Regions from separate parts of the Spirillospora sp. NPDC048823 genome, predicted to be linked through region 2. Evidence: riboswitches for the same ligand, from Rfam matches in the RefSeq annotation. Region 2 holds a riboswitch; the other holds the start of a gene.

Region 1 (6,925 bases), on a different contig from region 2:
ACGTCGGGTTCCCCGAGAACCGCGCGTTCGTCGAGGAGCTGAGGCCCGCGTCCGGGGACGACTGGCTCATCGTGGCGGGCGACGTCGCCGAGCGCCTCGCCGACGTCGAATGGACCCTGCGCACGCTGCGCGGACGCTTCGCCACCGTGATCTGGACGCCCGGCAACCACGAGCTGTGGACGATCAAGGACGACCCGGTGCGGCTGCGGGGGGAGGCGCGCTACCGGAGGCTCGTCGACATGTGCCGGGCCCTCGACGTGCTCACGCCCGAGGACCCGTACCCCGTGTGGGACGGCGACGGCGGCCCGGTGACGATCGCGCCGCTGTTCCTCCTCTACGACTACACGTTCCGGCCGGACGGGGCGTCCACCAAGGAGGAGGCCCTCGCGATCGCGCACGAGTCCGGCGTCGTGTGCACCGACGAGGTGTACCTCCACCCCGACCCGCACCCCACCCGGGACGCCTGGTGCGACGCCCGGATCTCCTACACCGAGGAGCGCCTCGCCGCCCTGGAGCCGGGAACGCGGACCGTCCTCGTCAACCACTGGCCGCTCGTCCGCGAACCCACCCGCGTCCTGTGGTACCCGGAGTTCGCCCAGTGGTGCGGCACCGAGCGCACCGCCGACTGGCACAGCAGGTTCGGCGCGGTGTCCGTCGTGTACGGGCACCTCCACATCCCCCGCACGATCTGGACCGGCGGCGTCCCGCACATCGAGGTGTCGGTCGGCTACCCCCGCGAATGGCGCAAACGGGGCGAGGCGCCGCGCGGTCCCCGCCGCATCCTCCCCGTCCCGGAGACGGAATGATCGAGCGCATCCTGCCGCCCGGCGTCGCCACCGCCGCCGCCTACGACGACCCGCCCGAGGCCGTTCTGCTCCCCGAGGAGGAGGCCGCGGTGGAGCGGGCCGTCGAGAAGCGGCGGCTGGAGTTCACGACCGTCCGATGGTGCGCCCGCCGCGCGCTGGCGGAGCTCGGCGTGCCGCACGGACCGATCACGCGGGGGGAGCGGGGCGCGCCGCGCTGGCCGGACGGCGTCGTTGGCAGCATGACGCACTGCGACGGCTACCGGGCGGCCGCCGTCGCGAGGGCCGGTGAGATGACGGCGCTCGGCATCGACGCCGAACCCCATGGGCCGCTGCCCGGCGGCGTCCTGCGCACGATCGCCCGGGAGGAGGAGCTGCCGCTCCTGGACGAGCTGCGCCGCACGTCCCCGGACGTCCACTGGGACCGCCTGCTGTTCTGCGCCAAGGAGGCCGTCTACAAGGCGTGGTTCCCGGTCACGGGCCGGTGGCTCGGCTTCGAGGACGCCGCCCTCGCCCTCGATCCCGGCGGGACGTTCACGGCCCGGCTGCTCGTCCCGGACTCCCCGTTCGCCGGCTTCAAGGGCCGCTGGACGGCGGGAAACGGGCTGATCGCCACCGCGATCGCCGTGTCCCCGCGGGCCTAGCCGGGCCGGCCCGCCTTGCCCGGGATCACCCCGGCGGCGGCGAGCGACAGCAGCCTTCCGGCCGCGCCCGGATCGTGCTCGGTGACCGTCGCGATCGCGCCCGCGAGCCGCAGCGCGTCGATGAACACGGCGTCCGGGGGGACGTCGCCGGCCTCCTGGGCGCGGGCGAACAGCGCCTCGCCGGCCTCGCGCATCGCGCGGGACGCCGCCGGCCGCTCGTCCCGCAGCGATGTCACGGCCGCGGCCGCCATCCCGCGGAACGCGGTCACCTGCGTGATGAACGCGTGCAGCCAGTCCGCCAGGGCGTCCCCGGGCGCGGGGGAGGCCATCAGTTCCCGCGCGTGCGCCGCCAGCCGGGCGTAGGCGTCGGCGAGCAGGGCCTCCAGGAGGTCCTGCCTCGTCGGGAAGTGGCGGTAGAGCGTCCCGATGCCGACGCCCGCCAGCCGCGCGACGCCCTCCAGGGACGCGCCCGCCCCGTCGCGCTGGAACATCTCCCCGGCCGCGGCGAGCAGCCGCGCGCGGTTGCGGCGCACGTCGGCGCGCACCGCCCGGGCGGGGGCCTTCGGCGTGTCGTCGCTGGTCACCTCGGTCGTGGGTCCTTCCCGGCGGGTCAACGGGCCGGCGGCGGTTCGGGGGGATCCGCGGCTTTGGAACGGTCCCTTGATACTAGCCGCGGCGGACCGATGACCCTTCCGGGGGATGCGGAGGCCCGCCGCGGACGGTTCCGCGGCGGGCCTGCCGTTCCCGCTCCGGCCCGTGCCGGGCCCGCGCCGCCGGGTCAGGAACCGCCGGGGGAGAGCGGCAGGTAGACGCGCCCGCCCGCGGCGTTGAACTCCTCGGCCTTCTCCCGCATCCCCGCGCCGAGGGCCTCGTCCTCGGCCAGGCCGCGCTCGCCGGCGTACCGCCGGACGTCCCGGGTGATCTTCATCGAGCAGAAGTGCGGCCCGCACATCGAGCAGAAGTGCGCGGTCTTCGCCGGGGCGGCCGGGAGCGTCGCGTCATGGAACGCGCGGGCGGTGTCCGGGTCGAGGGACAGGTTGAACTGGTCCTCCCACCGGAAGTCGAACCGCGCCTCCGACAGCGCGTCGTCCCACGCCTGCGCGCCCGGATGCCCCTTCGCCAGGTCCGCGGCGTGCGCGGCGATCTTGTAGGCGATGACGCCGGCCTTGACGTCGTCGCGGTCCGGCAGGCCGAGATGCTCCTTCGGCGTGACATAGCAGAGCATCGCGGTGCCGTGCCAGCCGATCATCGCGGCGCCGATCGCCGAGGTGATGTGGTCGTAGCCGGGTGCGATGTCGGTGGTCAGCGGCCCGAGCGTGTAGAACGGCGCGCCGTCGCACCACTCCTGCTGCAGGTCGACGTTCTCTTTGATCTTGTGCATCGGGACGTGCCCGGGCCCCTCGTTCATCACCTGGTTGCCGTACTCCGCCGCGATCCGCGTCAGCTCGCCCTGGGTGCGCAGCTCGGCGAACTGCGCCTCGTCGTTGGCATCGGCGATCGAGCCGGGACGCAGCCCGTCCCCGAGCGACCAGGTGACGTCGTAGGCCGCGAAGATCTCGCAGAGCTCCCGGAAGCGGGTGTAGAGGAAGTTCTCCTCGTGATGCGCCAGGCACCACGCCGCCATGATCGACCCGCCGCGCGACACGATGCCGGTCTTGCGGCGCGCCGTCAGCGGCACGTACCGGAGCAGCACCCCCGCGTGGACGGTCATGTAGTCGACGCCCTGCTCGGCCTGCTCGATCACCGTGTCGCGGAAGATCTCGTAGGTCAGCTCGGCCGGGTCGCCGCCCACCTTCTCCACGGCCTGGTACAGCGGGACCGTCCCGACCGGCACCGGCGAGTTGCGCAGGATCCACTCGCGCGTCGTGTGGATGTCGCGGCCCGTCGACAGGTCCATGATCGTGTCGGCGCCCCAGCGGGTCGCCCACGTCATCTTCTCGACCTCGTCCTCGATCGACGACACGACCGCCGAGTTGCCGATGTTCGCGTTCACCTTGACGAGGAAGTTCCGGCCGATGACCATCGGCTCGATCTCGGGATGGTTGACGTTGGCGGGCAGGACGGCGCGTCCGGCCGCGAGCTCGTCCCGGACGAACTCCGGCGCCACGCCCTCCCGCAGCGCCGCGAACTCCATCTCCGGCGTGATCTCCCCGCGCCGCGCGCAGGCCCGCTGCGTCACCGCGCCGCCGGCCGTGCGGCGCTCGGCGATCCATGGTTCCCGCAGGGGCGGCAGCCCCTTGCGGAGGTCGGTCTCGTGTCCGGGATCGGTGTACGGCCCGGACGTGTCGTACAGGACGACGGCGTCGCCGCCGGTGAGCGGCACCTCCCGCATCGGGACGCGGATCTCCGGGCGCGAGCCCTGGAGGTAGATCTTTCGGGCGGCTGGAACCACAGGTTCGGTCATGACGACTCGATCTCTCCCTACGCCGGCATTACCCGGTCAGGTTCATGCGGTCAGCGGCCGTCCCAGCCGCTATCTCAGCCCGGTTCGCCGGACCCCCGCGATCTGTCGCCCCCGACGCTAACCCGGCGTACCCCGGTTGCCGCAACCGGCGTCCATGGGATAGAGGCGGCCTGAGAGAATCGGACGCATGCCCGACGATTTCACCGTGACCGCGGTCGGCCACGTCGAGTCCACGCTGACCGACCGCGCCGCCGCGCCCAAACAGGGGCCGGAGGGCTCACCCGAGGCGTGGCTGGTCTTCGAGCCGTCCGTCCTCGACGCCCTCGACGGCCTGCGGCCGGGCGACCGGGTCTTCGTCCTGACCTGGCTGCACCTGTCACCGCGCGACGTCCTGCGGGTCCATCCGCGCGACGACCTCGCCGCCCCGATGCGCGGCGTCTTCGCGACCCGCTCACCGGACCGCCCGAACCCGATCGGCCTGCACCCGGTCGAGATCCTCGAGGCCGCGGGGAACCGCCTGCGCGTCCGGGACCTGGAGGCCCTGGACGGCACCCCGATCCTGGACGTGAAACCCGTCCTCACCTGCACCCCGGACACCTGACCGCCACCTCGCGGATCTCGGGCGCGGCGGGGGGCGGAGACCGCCGGCCCTTCGTGACGGGTCCGCAGAACCAGGGCCGAGGCGGTTCGCGCGGGGCGCGGGCGTCGGGGAAGATGGGCGCGTGGTGGTGCCCCGGATCGGTGTGACGGCGAGAGACGCCCTGCTCACGACGCTGCTGGCGGCCGTCGCGGCCGTGGTGGCGGTCATGTGGCCCGGTGTGCGGGCGCTGGACGTGCCCGGCGCTCTGCTGCTGATCGCCGCGCACGTCCCGCTCGCGCTGATCAGGAGGTGGCCCGCCCCGGGTCTGGTCGCCCTGGTGATCCTGGTGCTGCCCTATCACCTGGCGCAGTTCCAGCACCACGCGCTGGTGCCCGCCGAGGTGATCGCGCTGTTCGCCTACGCGGTGCTCGGGCGCCGGGTGCGGGCCGTCGTCACCGTGGTGGCGTTCCTGCTGGCCGTGTGCGTGTTCGGGATGGCGATGCGGGCCGGCGGCGGTTCGCTGCGGGAGCAGATCGCGGTCATCGAGGCCGTCGTGGCCGTCGTGATCGCCGTCCAGGTATGGCGGGTGCACCGGGCCCGGTTGGCGACGATCACCGAGCGGGCCGAGCGGGCCGAGCGGACGCGGGAGGAGGAGGCCCGGCGCCGGGTCGCCGAGGAGCGGCTGCGGATCGCCCGGGACCTGCACGACCTCCTCGCCCACAGCATCACGGTCATCGGCGTCCAGGCCGGGGCCGCCTCCCACCTGCTGCACGCCGACCGGCCGCTCGACCGGGCGGAGCTGGCGGACGTGTTCGGGGCGATCGCGCAGACGTGCCGCGACGCCCGCACGGAACTGCGCGGCACCCTGCAGGTCCTGCGCGGCACCGACGTCGAGACCTCCGCGACGCTGCCCGGCCCGGACGGGATCGCCGACCTGGTGCGGGCGGCGCGCGCCACCGGGATCGAGGTCGGGTTCGACGCCGATTCCCTGCGGGAGGGGCCCGGCGGCGCCGGTGCCGGGCCGCTGCCGCCGGAGATCGGCGTCGCGGCGTACCGGATCGTGCAGGAGGCCCTGACCAACGTCGTCAAGCACGCGGCGGCGCGGCGCGTGGAGGTGCGCCTGACCCGCGACGCGGGAGGCCTCGTCGTCCGGGTCGCCGACGACGGGACGGGACCGTCCGGCGCGGCTCCCGAGGGTTTCGGGATCCTCGGGATGATCGAGCGGGCGCGCAGCGTCGGCGGGACGCTCGACGCCGGCCCGGGAGACGGCGGCGGTTTCGTCGTCACGGCCGTCCTCCCGCTCGCGGACGCCGTCAGCCCGCGGTGACCTGCCGGTCCCGCGGCGCTCAGGGCGTGCGGGCCGGGGAGAGGATCCGGTCCAGGCCGCCCCGGGCGCCGGCGGCCGCTGCGGGCGACGTCATCGGGGGCTTTCACAACCCTTACCGGTAGGGTCAGGATCAAGGGACCAGGGGAGGCGAACGCGTCGGTGAGCACACAGCAGGGAGCCCCGCAGGACCGGATCTTCACGGTGCCGAACAGCCTGAGCCTGGCCCGGCTCGTGGGCGTCCCGCTGTTCCTGTGGCTCGTGCTCGTCGAGGCGGACTGGTGGGCCCTCGGCGTGCTCGTCTTCGCGGGACTGTCCGACTGGCTGGACGGCAAGCTGGCGCGCGCACTGAACCAGATGAGCAGGCTCGGGACGGTCCTCGACCCGGCGGCCGACCGCCTCTACATCCTGGCGACGCTCATCGGGCTCACGATCCGCGACATCATCCCGCTGTGGCTGGTGCTGGTGCTGGTGGCCCGCGAGTTCGCGATCCTGCCGATCGCGCCGATCGTCCGGCGGCTCGGGTACAGCGGGACGCTTCCGGTGCACTTCATCGGCAAGGCCGGGACGATGTGCCTGCTGTACGCGTTCCCGCTGCTGCTGCTGGGCGACCACGACGGCGGCGCTGCGACCGCGGCGAAGGTCACCGGATGGTCGTTCGCCATCTGGGGAACGGGCCTGTACTGGTGGGCGGCCGTCCTCTACTGGACGCAGACGCGGCAACTTGTGCTGGCCGGCCGCAGCTCGTCCCCGGCCTCCGGGCCGGGCCCCGCGCCGGAACCGGATGAGCCGGGGGGACCGGGCGCGGATCCGTCGGCCGGCGACCAGAAGGGAGCTGAGACCCCCCGATGAAGGCCGTCGTGATGGCGGGAGGCGAGGGGACGCGGCTGCGTCCGATGACCGCCAACCAGCCCAAGCCCCTGCTTCCGCTCGTCAACCGGCCGATCATGGAGCATGTGCTGCGGCTGCTGAAGAAGCACGGGTTCAGCGAGACCGTCGTCACCGTCCAGTTCCTGGCCGCGCTGATCCGCAACTACTTCGGCGACGGCGAGGAACTCGGCATGTCGCTGAGCTACGCGACGGAGGAGATCCCGCTCGGCACCGCCGGCAGCGTCAAGAATGCCGAGGAGGCGCTGCGCGACGACCGGTTCCTGGTGATCTCCGGTGACG
Region 2 (6,925 bases):
CGGGCCGCGGCGCGGCGGCGCGGCCCGTCCGCCGCACGGACCGGACCGGCGACACGAGACGCCGCTCGGCCCCGACGATCCGCGCGGCCTCGGCGGCTACACGCTGCTCGGGCGGCTCGGCGAGGGCGGGCAGGGCGTCGTCTACCTCGGGCGGGACGGCGACGGCGAGCTCGTCACCGTCAAGCTGCTGCGGGGCGGAACGGCGGCCGGGGACCGGGCGCGCAGCCGCTTCGTCAAGGAGGCGGACGCGGCCCTGCAGGTGTCCGGGCGGCACACCGCGCGCGTCCTGGACGCGGACATGACCGGCGACCGGCCCTACATCGTCAGCGAGTTCGTCGAGGGGCCGCCGCTCCAGCACATCGTCGAGGACCGCGGTCCGCTGCCCGCGCCGCAGCTGCGCAAGGTCGCGCTCCGGACGGCGGCGGCGCTGGCCGCGATCCACCGCGCCGGGATCGTGCACCGCGACTTCAAGCCCGGCAACGTGCTGCTCGGCCCGGACGGCGCGAAGGTCATCGACTTCGGCATCGCCCGCACCGCCGACGCCGCGCTCGACACGCCGCTGACGACGGGGCCGGTCGGCACGCCCGCGTACATGGCGCCGGAGCAGATCGAGGACGAGCCGGTCGGGCCGCCCGCGGACGTGTTCGCCTGGGGCGCCGCGATGGTGTTCGCCGCGACGGGGCGCCCGCCGTTCGGCACCGGGCCGAGCGCGGCCGTCATGCGGCGCGTCACGTCCCGCAGGCCCGACCTCGGCGACATGGCGGGCCCGCTGCGCGACCTCGCGGCCCGCTGCCTGGACAAGAACCCCGCCGCCCGGCCGACCGCGCCGCAGATCGTCCGCGCGCTACGCGAAGGGCAGGGACCGATGACGAAACCGCGGCCGACCAGGATCCCGCGCTACCGGTGGCGGATGATGGTCGCGCTCGCCGCCGTGGTCGTCGCCGGGTTCGCCCTGGGCATGCTGTTCTAGCCTTGTTCCAGCCGTATTCCAGCCGTGGTCCGGATCCGCGCGGCCCGGCGTCACCAGTGCGGGGGGCGGTCCTCCAGGAGGCGCGAGTCGTCGTCGCCGCCGCGCCATTCGCCCCATCCGACGTCGGTGTCGTCGGAGGTCTGGTCGGGCAGGATCTCCAGCTCGTCGCCGAGATTCACCGGCCGGTCGTCGTCGGGTCCCACGCTCATGATCCCATTGTCCGCGATCGGGCCCCGGCCCGCACCGTGATACGGGTCAAATCCCCACACGGAGGTCAGCCGGCGAGCCGGCGGGCGAACTCCGCCGCGGCGGCGCCCGGATCGCCGGCCTCGGTGATCGCCCGTACCACCACGACCCGGCCCGCGCCCGCGGCCGTCACCGCACCGAGGTTGCCGAGGTCGATCCCGCCGATCGCGAACCAGGGGCGGGCGACGCGCTGCGCCGCGACGTATTCGAGCAGCTTGGGGCCGGGCGCGGGACGGCCCGGTTTGGTCGGGGTCGGCCACACCGGGCCGGCGCAGAAGTAGTCGACGCCCGGCTCGGCGGCGGCCGCGGACGCCTGCTCGCCCGAGTGCGTGGACCGGCCGATCAGCATGTCGCCGCCGACGATCTCCCGGGCGGCGGCCACCGGCAGGTCGTCCTGGCCGAGATGCAGCACGTCGGCGCGGACGGCGTGCGCGACGTCGGCCCGGTCGTTGACCGCGAGCAGTGCCCCGTGCCGGTCGCAGGCCGCCCGGAAGGTCTCCAGGTACTCCATCTCCTGCCGGGCCTCCAGGCCCTTCTGGCGGAGCTGGACGAGGTCGACGCCGCCCGCGAGCACGGCGTCCAGGAAGGCGGGCAGGTCCCCCTGGCGCTCTCTCGCGTCCGTGCAGAGGTAGAGGCGGGACCGGCTGAGCCGGGCGCGCAGCGCGACGGCGCGTTCGGAGGGGAGATGCCTGGACACGGCCGGAGTCCGTCCTTCCACAGGAGAGATCGCGGGGTCGCGCGGCGGTCACGTCCCGCCGCGCACGACCCCGCGATCGTGTCACGTGCCTTGTCTTCCGCCGGATCCCGGGGGCGGCCCTCGGCCGGACGGCGCGGGCGCCCTAGAAGGCCAGCGCCTGGGCGCGGCGGCGGACCTCGGTCCCCCGGTTCTCCGTGAGCGCGTCCACGGGCGTCCCCGGCAGAGTGTCGTCGGCGGTGAACAGCCAGCGGATCGTCTCCACGTCGTCGTAGCCCGCGTCCGACAGGAGCGTCAGCGTGCCCGGCAGCCCCTTGATGACCTGACCGTCCTTGATGAAGGCGGCGGGCACCATGGGGGTTCCTTCCCGGCGCACCGCCAGGAGCCTGCGCTCGCTGATGAGCTGCTTGATCCGGTTGGGCTTGATCCCGAGTCGTTCGGCGGCCTCCCGCAGGGAGAGCCATTCGCCCGCGAGGGCGTCGGTCCGGGGGTCGAGTGCGCTGTCAACGGTTGCGTGCATCTGCGTCACGCCCCCTTGCTACCACTCCTTCGGAACCCTCAAACCCCCTGCACAGCCGTAACGTCCCGGCGTTGATCGCCTTCAGCGAACGGCCTGCCGGAGGGGCACGCCGGGGTCGGCGATCGCGCCGGGGTCCACGGGCGTCCCGGCGGCGATGACGCGCCGCGCCTGCACCAGGTCGCGCGGCCGGTCGACGGTGAGGACCGCGTCGAGGCGGTCGCCGGTCAGCCACGCCACCGCCCATTTGCGGCCGGCCGGGTCGCCGCGGTGGACGATCCGCTCGGACGCGGCGTGACTGCCCGTGTACTGCACCATGCGGCCGAACTGCTCGGACCAGAAGTACGGGGCGGCGTCGTACACGGCGTCCTCGCCGAGGAGCGTCGCGGCGGCCACCTCGGGGGCGTTGAGGGCGGTGTCCCAGTGCTCGACGAGGAGCCGCCGCCCGTACCGCCGCGACCACCACGCGGCGCAGTCGCCGACGGCCACGACGTCCGGGCGCAGCGAGCCGGGCTCCTCCTCGCCCTGGTAGGCGCGGAACGAGCCGTCGGTCACCACGCCGCGCTCCAGCAGCAGCCCCGAGTCCTCCAGCCAGGACAGGGCGGGCCGGACGCCGATGCCGGCGACGACCTCGTCCGCCTCGATCCGGGTGCCGTCGGCCAGCAGGAGACCGCCGTCCTGCACGGCCGCGACCTTGACGCCGGTGCGCAGCTCGACGCCCGCCTCGGCGTACCACGGGACGGTGAGCGCGCCCACCTCGGGACCGATCGCGCCCTCGAGCGGGGTGTCGGCGGCCTCGACGACGGTCACGGCGCAGCCCTTCCCGGCTGCGGTGGTGGCGACCTCGGCGCCGATCCAGCCCGCCCCCACGATGACGATCCGCGCGCCCCCGGTGAGCCGGGACCGCAGCTCGCGGGCCTCGTCGACGGTGCGCAGGACGTGCTGGCGCCCGTCCCCCGGCAGCGTGACCGGGACGGCGCCGGTCGCGATGACCAGCCCGTCGAACGGAAGATCGCCCACCGTGGACGCGACGATGCCGCCGCGTCCCGGTTCGTCCAGGCGCAGGCCGGTGGCGCGCTCGCCGAGCAGCAGGTCGCAGCGCATGGCGTCCCAGTCGACGTCGACCGTCGTGTCGTCGGAGTCGCCCGCGAGGACGGCCTTGGACAGCGGCGGCCGGTCGTAGGGCCGGTGCCGTTCCGCCGAGACGAGGGTCAGCGCGCCCTCGTACCCCTTGTTCCTCAGGACCTCCACGGCGCGCACGCCGGCCAGCCCTCCGCCCACGACGATGACCCTGTCCATAAGGTCACCCTAACGGGGCGCGATCGAGGCTCGGACGATCGTCCAGACAGCTGCGCACGCTACCGAGGTCGTAGAGTGGAACCGGATAAAACAGCAGAAGCGCGGGAGTCCGGTGCGACCGGGCTGAGAGGGCGGCTGGAACGGGCCGCCGACCGCCACGACCTGATCCGGATCATGCCGGCGAAGGGAGCGCGCATGGAGATCGTGATCATAGGCGCCGGGGTCATCGGCCTGGCCACCGCCTGGCGGGCCGCGGCGGCCGGCGCCCGCGTCACCCTGGTCGATCCGGAGCCCGCGAGCGGCGCGTCATCGGTGGCGGCGGGCATGCTGACACCCGTCAGCGAGGTGACCTACGGCGAGGAGCCGCTGCTGCGGCTCGGCCTCGCCTCCCGCGACCGGTACGGCGCGTTCGCCGCCGAACTGGAGGAGCTGACCGGCCTGGAGACCGGCTACCGCACCGACGGGATCCTCCAGGTCGCGTTCGACTCCGACGACCTGACGTACCTGGACGAGCTGCGCCGCTTCCAGGAGAGCCTCGGCATCCCCGCCGAGGCGCTGACCGGGCGGGAGTGCCGGAGGCTGGAGCCCATGCTCGCCCCCGGCGTCCGCGGCGGCCTGCACGCCCCCGAGGACGGCTCGATCGACCCGCGCAGACTGACCACGGCCCTGCTGGCCGCGGCCGGGAAGACGGGCGTCCGGCTCGTCCGGCGCCGGGCCGCCGGCATCGCCGTGGCGAACGACGCGGCCGCCGGGGCACGGCTGGACGACGGGACGGTGATCCCCGCCGACCGGGTGCTGCTGGCCGCCGGCCCGTGGTCGGGCGACCTCGACGGCCTGCCTCCCGGGACCGTTCCACCCGTCCGCCCGGTGAAGGGCCAGGTGATCCGCCTCCGCACCCGGACGCCGTTCCTCGGCCGCGCCACGCGGGGGCTGGTGAAGGGCTCCTCGGTCTACCTGGTGCCGCGCGCGGACGGCGAGATCGTCCTCGGCGCCACGCAGGAGGAACTCGGCTTCGACACGCGCGTCACCGCCGGCGGACTCTGGGAGCTGCTGCGGGACGCCCGCGAGCTGGTACCCGGCATCACCGAACTGGAGTTCGCCGAGGTCTCGGCCGGACTGCGTCCCGGCTCCCCCGACAACGCGCCAGTGATGGGCCCGTCCGCGCTCCCCGGCCTCGTCGTCGGCACCGGGCATTTCCGCAACGGCATCCTGCTGACCCCGGTGAGCGCCGACATCCTGTCGGCGATGCTCCTGGACGAGCCCGTCCCCGGCGTCGCCGCGCCGTTCTCCCCCGGCCGCTTCTCCGCCGAGGTGCGCTGATGGCCGAGGTGCGCTGATGAAGGTGTTCGTCAACGGCGAGCCGCGCGAGCTGCCCGAGGGCGCCAGCGTGGCCGAGGTGGTCGCGTCCGTCACCGCCGCCGGGACCGGCGTGGCCGCCGCGCTGAACGACGAGGTCGTCCGGCGTTCCGCGTGGGAGTCGACGGCCCTGCGCGACGGCGACAGGCTCGAAGTGCTCACGGCGGTCCAAGGAGGCTGAAGGTGGACGACGACAGGCTGGTCATCGCGGGCGAGGAGCTCGGCTCGCGGCTGATCATGGGGACCGGGGGCGCGCCCAGCATGCGGGTGCTGCGGGAGGCGCTCACCGCGTCCGGGACGGAGCTGACCACGGTCGCGATGCGGCGGGTGGACCCGTCCGCGCGCGGCTCGGTGCTGGACGTCCTGGCCGAGTGCGGGATCCGGGTGCTGCCGAACACGGCCGGCTGCTTCACTGCGGGCGAGGCGGTCCTCACCGCCAAGCTCGCCCGGGAGGCCCTCGGCACGAACTGGGTCAAGCTGGAGGTCATCGCCGACGAGCACACGCTGCTGCCCGACCCGATCGAGCTGGTCGACGCCGCGGAGCAGCTCGTCGACGACGGGTTCGCCGTGCTGCCGTACACCAATGACGACCCCGTCCTCGCGCGGCGCCTGGAGCAGGCCGGGTGCGCCGCCGTGATGCCGCTCGGCTCCCCGATCGGGTCGGGGCTCGGCATCCGCAACCCGCACAACATCGAGCTGATCGTCGAGCGGGCGGGCGTCCCGGTCATCCTGGACGCGGGCCTGGGCACCGCGTCCGACGCGGCCCTGGCCATGGAGCTGGGCTGCGACGCGGTCCTGCTCGCGACCGCCGTCACCCGCGCGCAGTCCCCCGCGCGGATGGCCGCCGCGATGCGGCACGCGGTCGAGGCCGGGCGGCTCGCGCGGCTGGCCGGGCGGATCCCCAAGCGCCGCTACGCCCAGGCGTCGTCGCCGTTCGAAGGCCTCGCCACGTCGTAGCAACGCTAAAGACTCGCTTATAGAAATATTCGCTAGACCTGAAATGTCGGCTTGGTGAGACTGGGGCGGTGCACCAGGCCGCGCCGCAACCCGGCACGTTCCTTCGGTGTTCGTGGAAACGTCCCATACCTAAGGTGCGTCACTATGCAGCAGGACAGCCCGCAGACGGCCGCGCCGGGCATCGACAAAATCGCGGTGGCCGCCGCCACGGTCACGGTGGTGCTCTGGGCCTCCGCGTTCGTCTCCATCCGCAGCGCCGGCGCCGAGTACAGCCCCGGCGCCCTCGCCCTGGGCCGCCTCCTCTCCGGGACGGTCGTGCTGGGCGCACTGTGGCTCGTCCGGCGCGAAGGACTTCCGCCCAGGGGCGCCTGGCCGGGCATCATCGCCGCGGGCATCCTGTGGTTCGGCGCCTACATGGTCGCCCTGAACTGGGGCGAGCAACTGGTGGACGCGGGCACCGCGGCCCTGATCGTCAACATCGGGCCCATCCTCATCGCGCTCCTCGGCGGCTGGCTGCTGAAGGAGGGGCTGCCGCCCCGGCTGATGGCCGGCCTGGTGGTGTCGTTCGCCGGCGCCGCCGTCGTCGGGCTGTCGATGTCCGGCGAGGGAGGCTCATCCGTCCTGGGCGTCCTGCTGTGCATGGTCGCCGCGGTCACCTACGCGGCGGGCGTCGTCAGCCAGAAGCCCGCCCTCCGGCACGCCTCGGCCCTGCAGTTCACCACGTTCGCCTGCGCGATCGGCGCCCTCGCCTGCCTGCCGTTCTCCTGGCAGCTCGTCTCCGAGGCCGCGGACGCCCCGGCCGGCGCCACCCTCAACATGGTCTACCTGGGCATCTTCCCCACCGCCATCGCGTTCACCACCTGGGGATACGCGCTGGCCCGCACGT

What was found. Region 2 has a riboswitch for thiamine pyrophosphate ahead of thiO (glycine oxidase ThiO). Riboswitches for the same ligand answer to the same signal wherever they lie in the genome.
Region 1: linked by a shared signal. The riboswitch ahead of thiC (phosphomethylpyrimidine synthase ThiC) and the one ahead of thiO (glycine oxidase ThiO) in region 2 are both predicted to bind thiamine pyrophosphate.

The regions. Positions count from the first base shown of each region.
Region 1 is NZ_JBICUT010000008.1:59,580-66,504, reverse strand. It holds gene ACGFK0_RS19855 (metallophosphoesterase family protein) at 1-806, shown strand, start outside; gene ACGFK0_RS19850 (4'-phosphopantetheinyl transferase) at 803-1,447, shown strand; gene ACGFK0_RS19845 (TetR/AcrR family transcriptional regulator) at 1,444-2,031, opposite strand; gene thiC (phosphomethylpyrimidine synthase ThiC) at 2,226-3,851, opposite strand; TPP riboswitch at 3,847-3,960, opposite strand; gene tsaA (tRNA (N6-threonylcarbamoyladenosine(37)-N6)-methyltransferase TrmO) at 4,039-4,452, shown strand; gene ACGFK0_RS19830 (sensor histidine kinase) at 4,574-5,758, shown strand; gene ACGFK0_RS19825 (CDP-alcohol phosphatidyltransferase family protein) at 5,918-6,607, shown strand; gene ACGFK0_RS19820 (sugar phosphate nucleotidyltransferase) at 6,604-6,925, shown strand, end outside.
Region 2 is NZ_JBICUT010000003.1:619,124-626,048, reverse strand. It holds gene ACGFK0_RS10490 (serine/threonine-protein kinase) at 1-970, shown strand, start outside; gene ACGFK0_RS10485 (hypothetical protein) at 1,021-1,179, opposite strand; gene thiE (thiamine phosphate synthase) at 1,245-1,913, opposite strand; gene ACGFK0_RS10475 (Rv2175c family DNA-binding protein) at 2,056-2,430, opposite strand; gene ACGFK0_RS10470 (NAD(P)/FAD-dependent oxidoreductase) at 2,512-3,726, opposite strand; TPP riboswitch at 3,818-3,932, shown strand; gene thiO (glycine oxidase ThiO) at 3,922-5,046, shown strand; gene thiS (sulfur carrier protein ThiS) at 5,063-5,263, shown strand; gene ACGFK0_RS10455 (thiazole synthase) at 5,320-6,039, shown strand; gene ACGFK0_RS10450 (DMT family transporter) at 6,184-6,925, shown strand, end outside.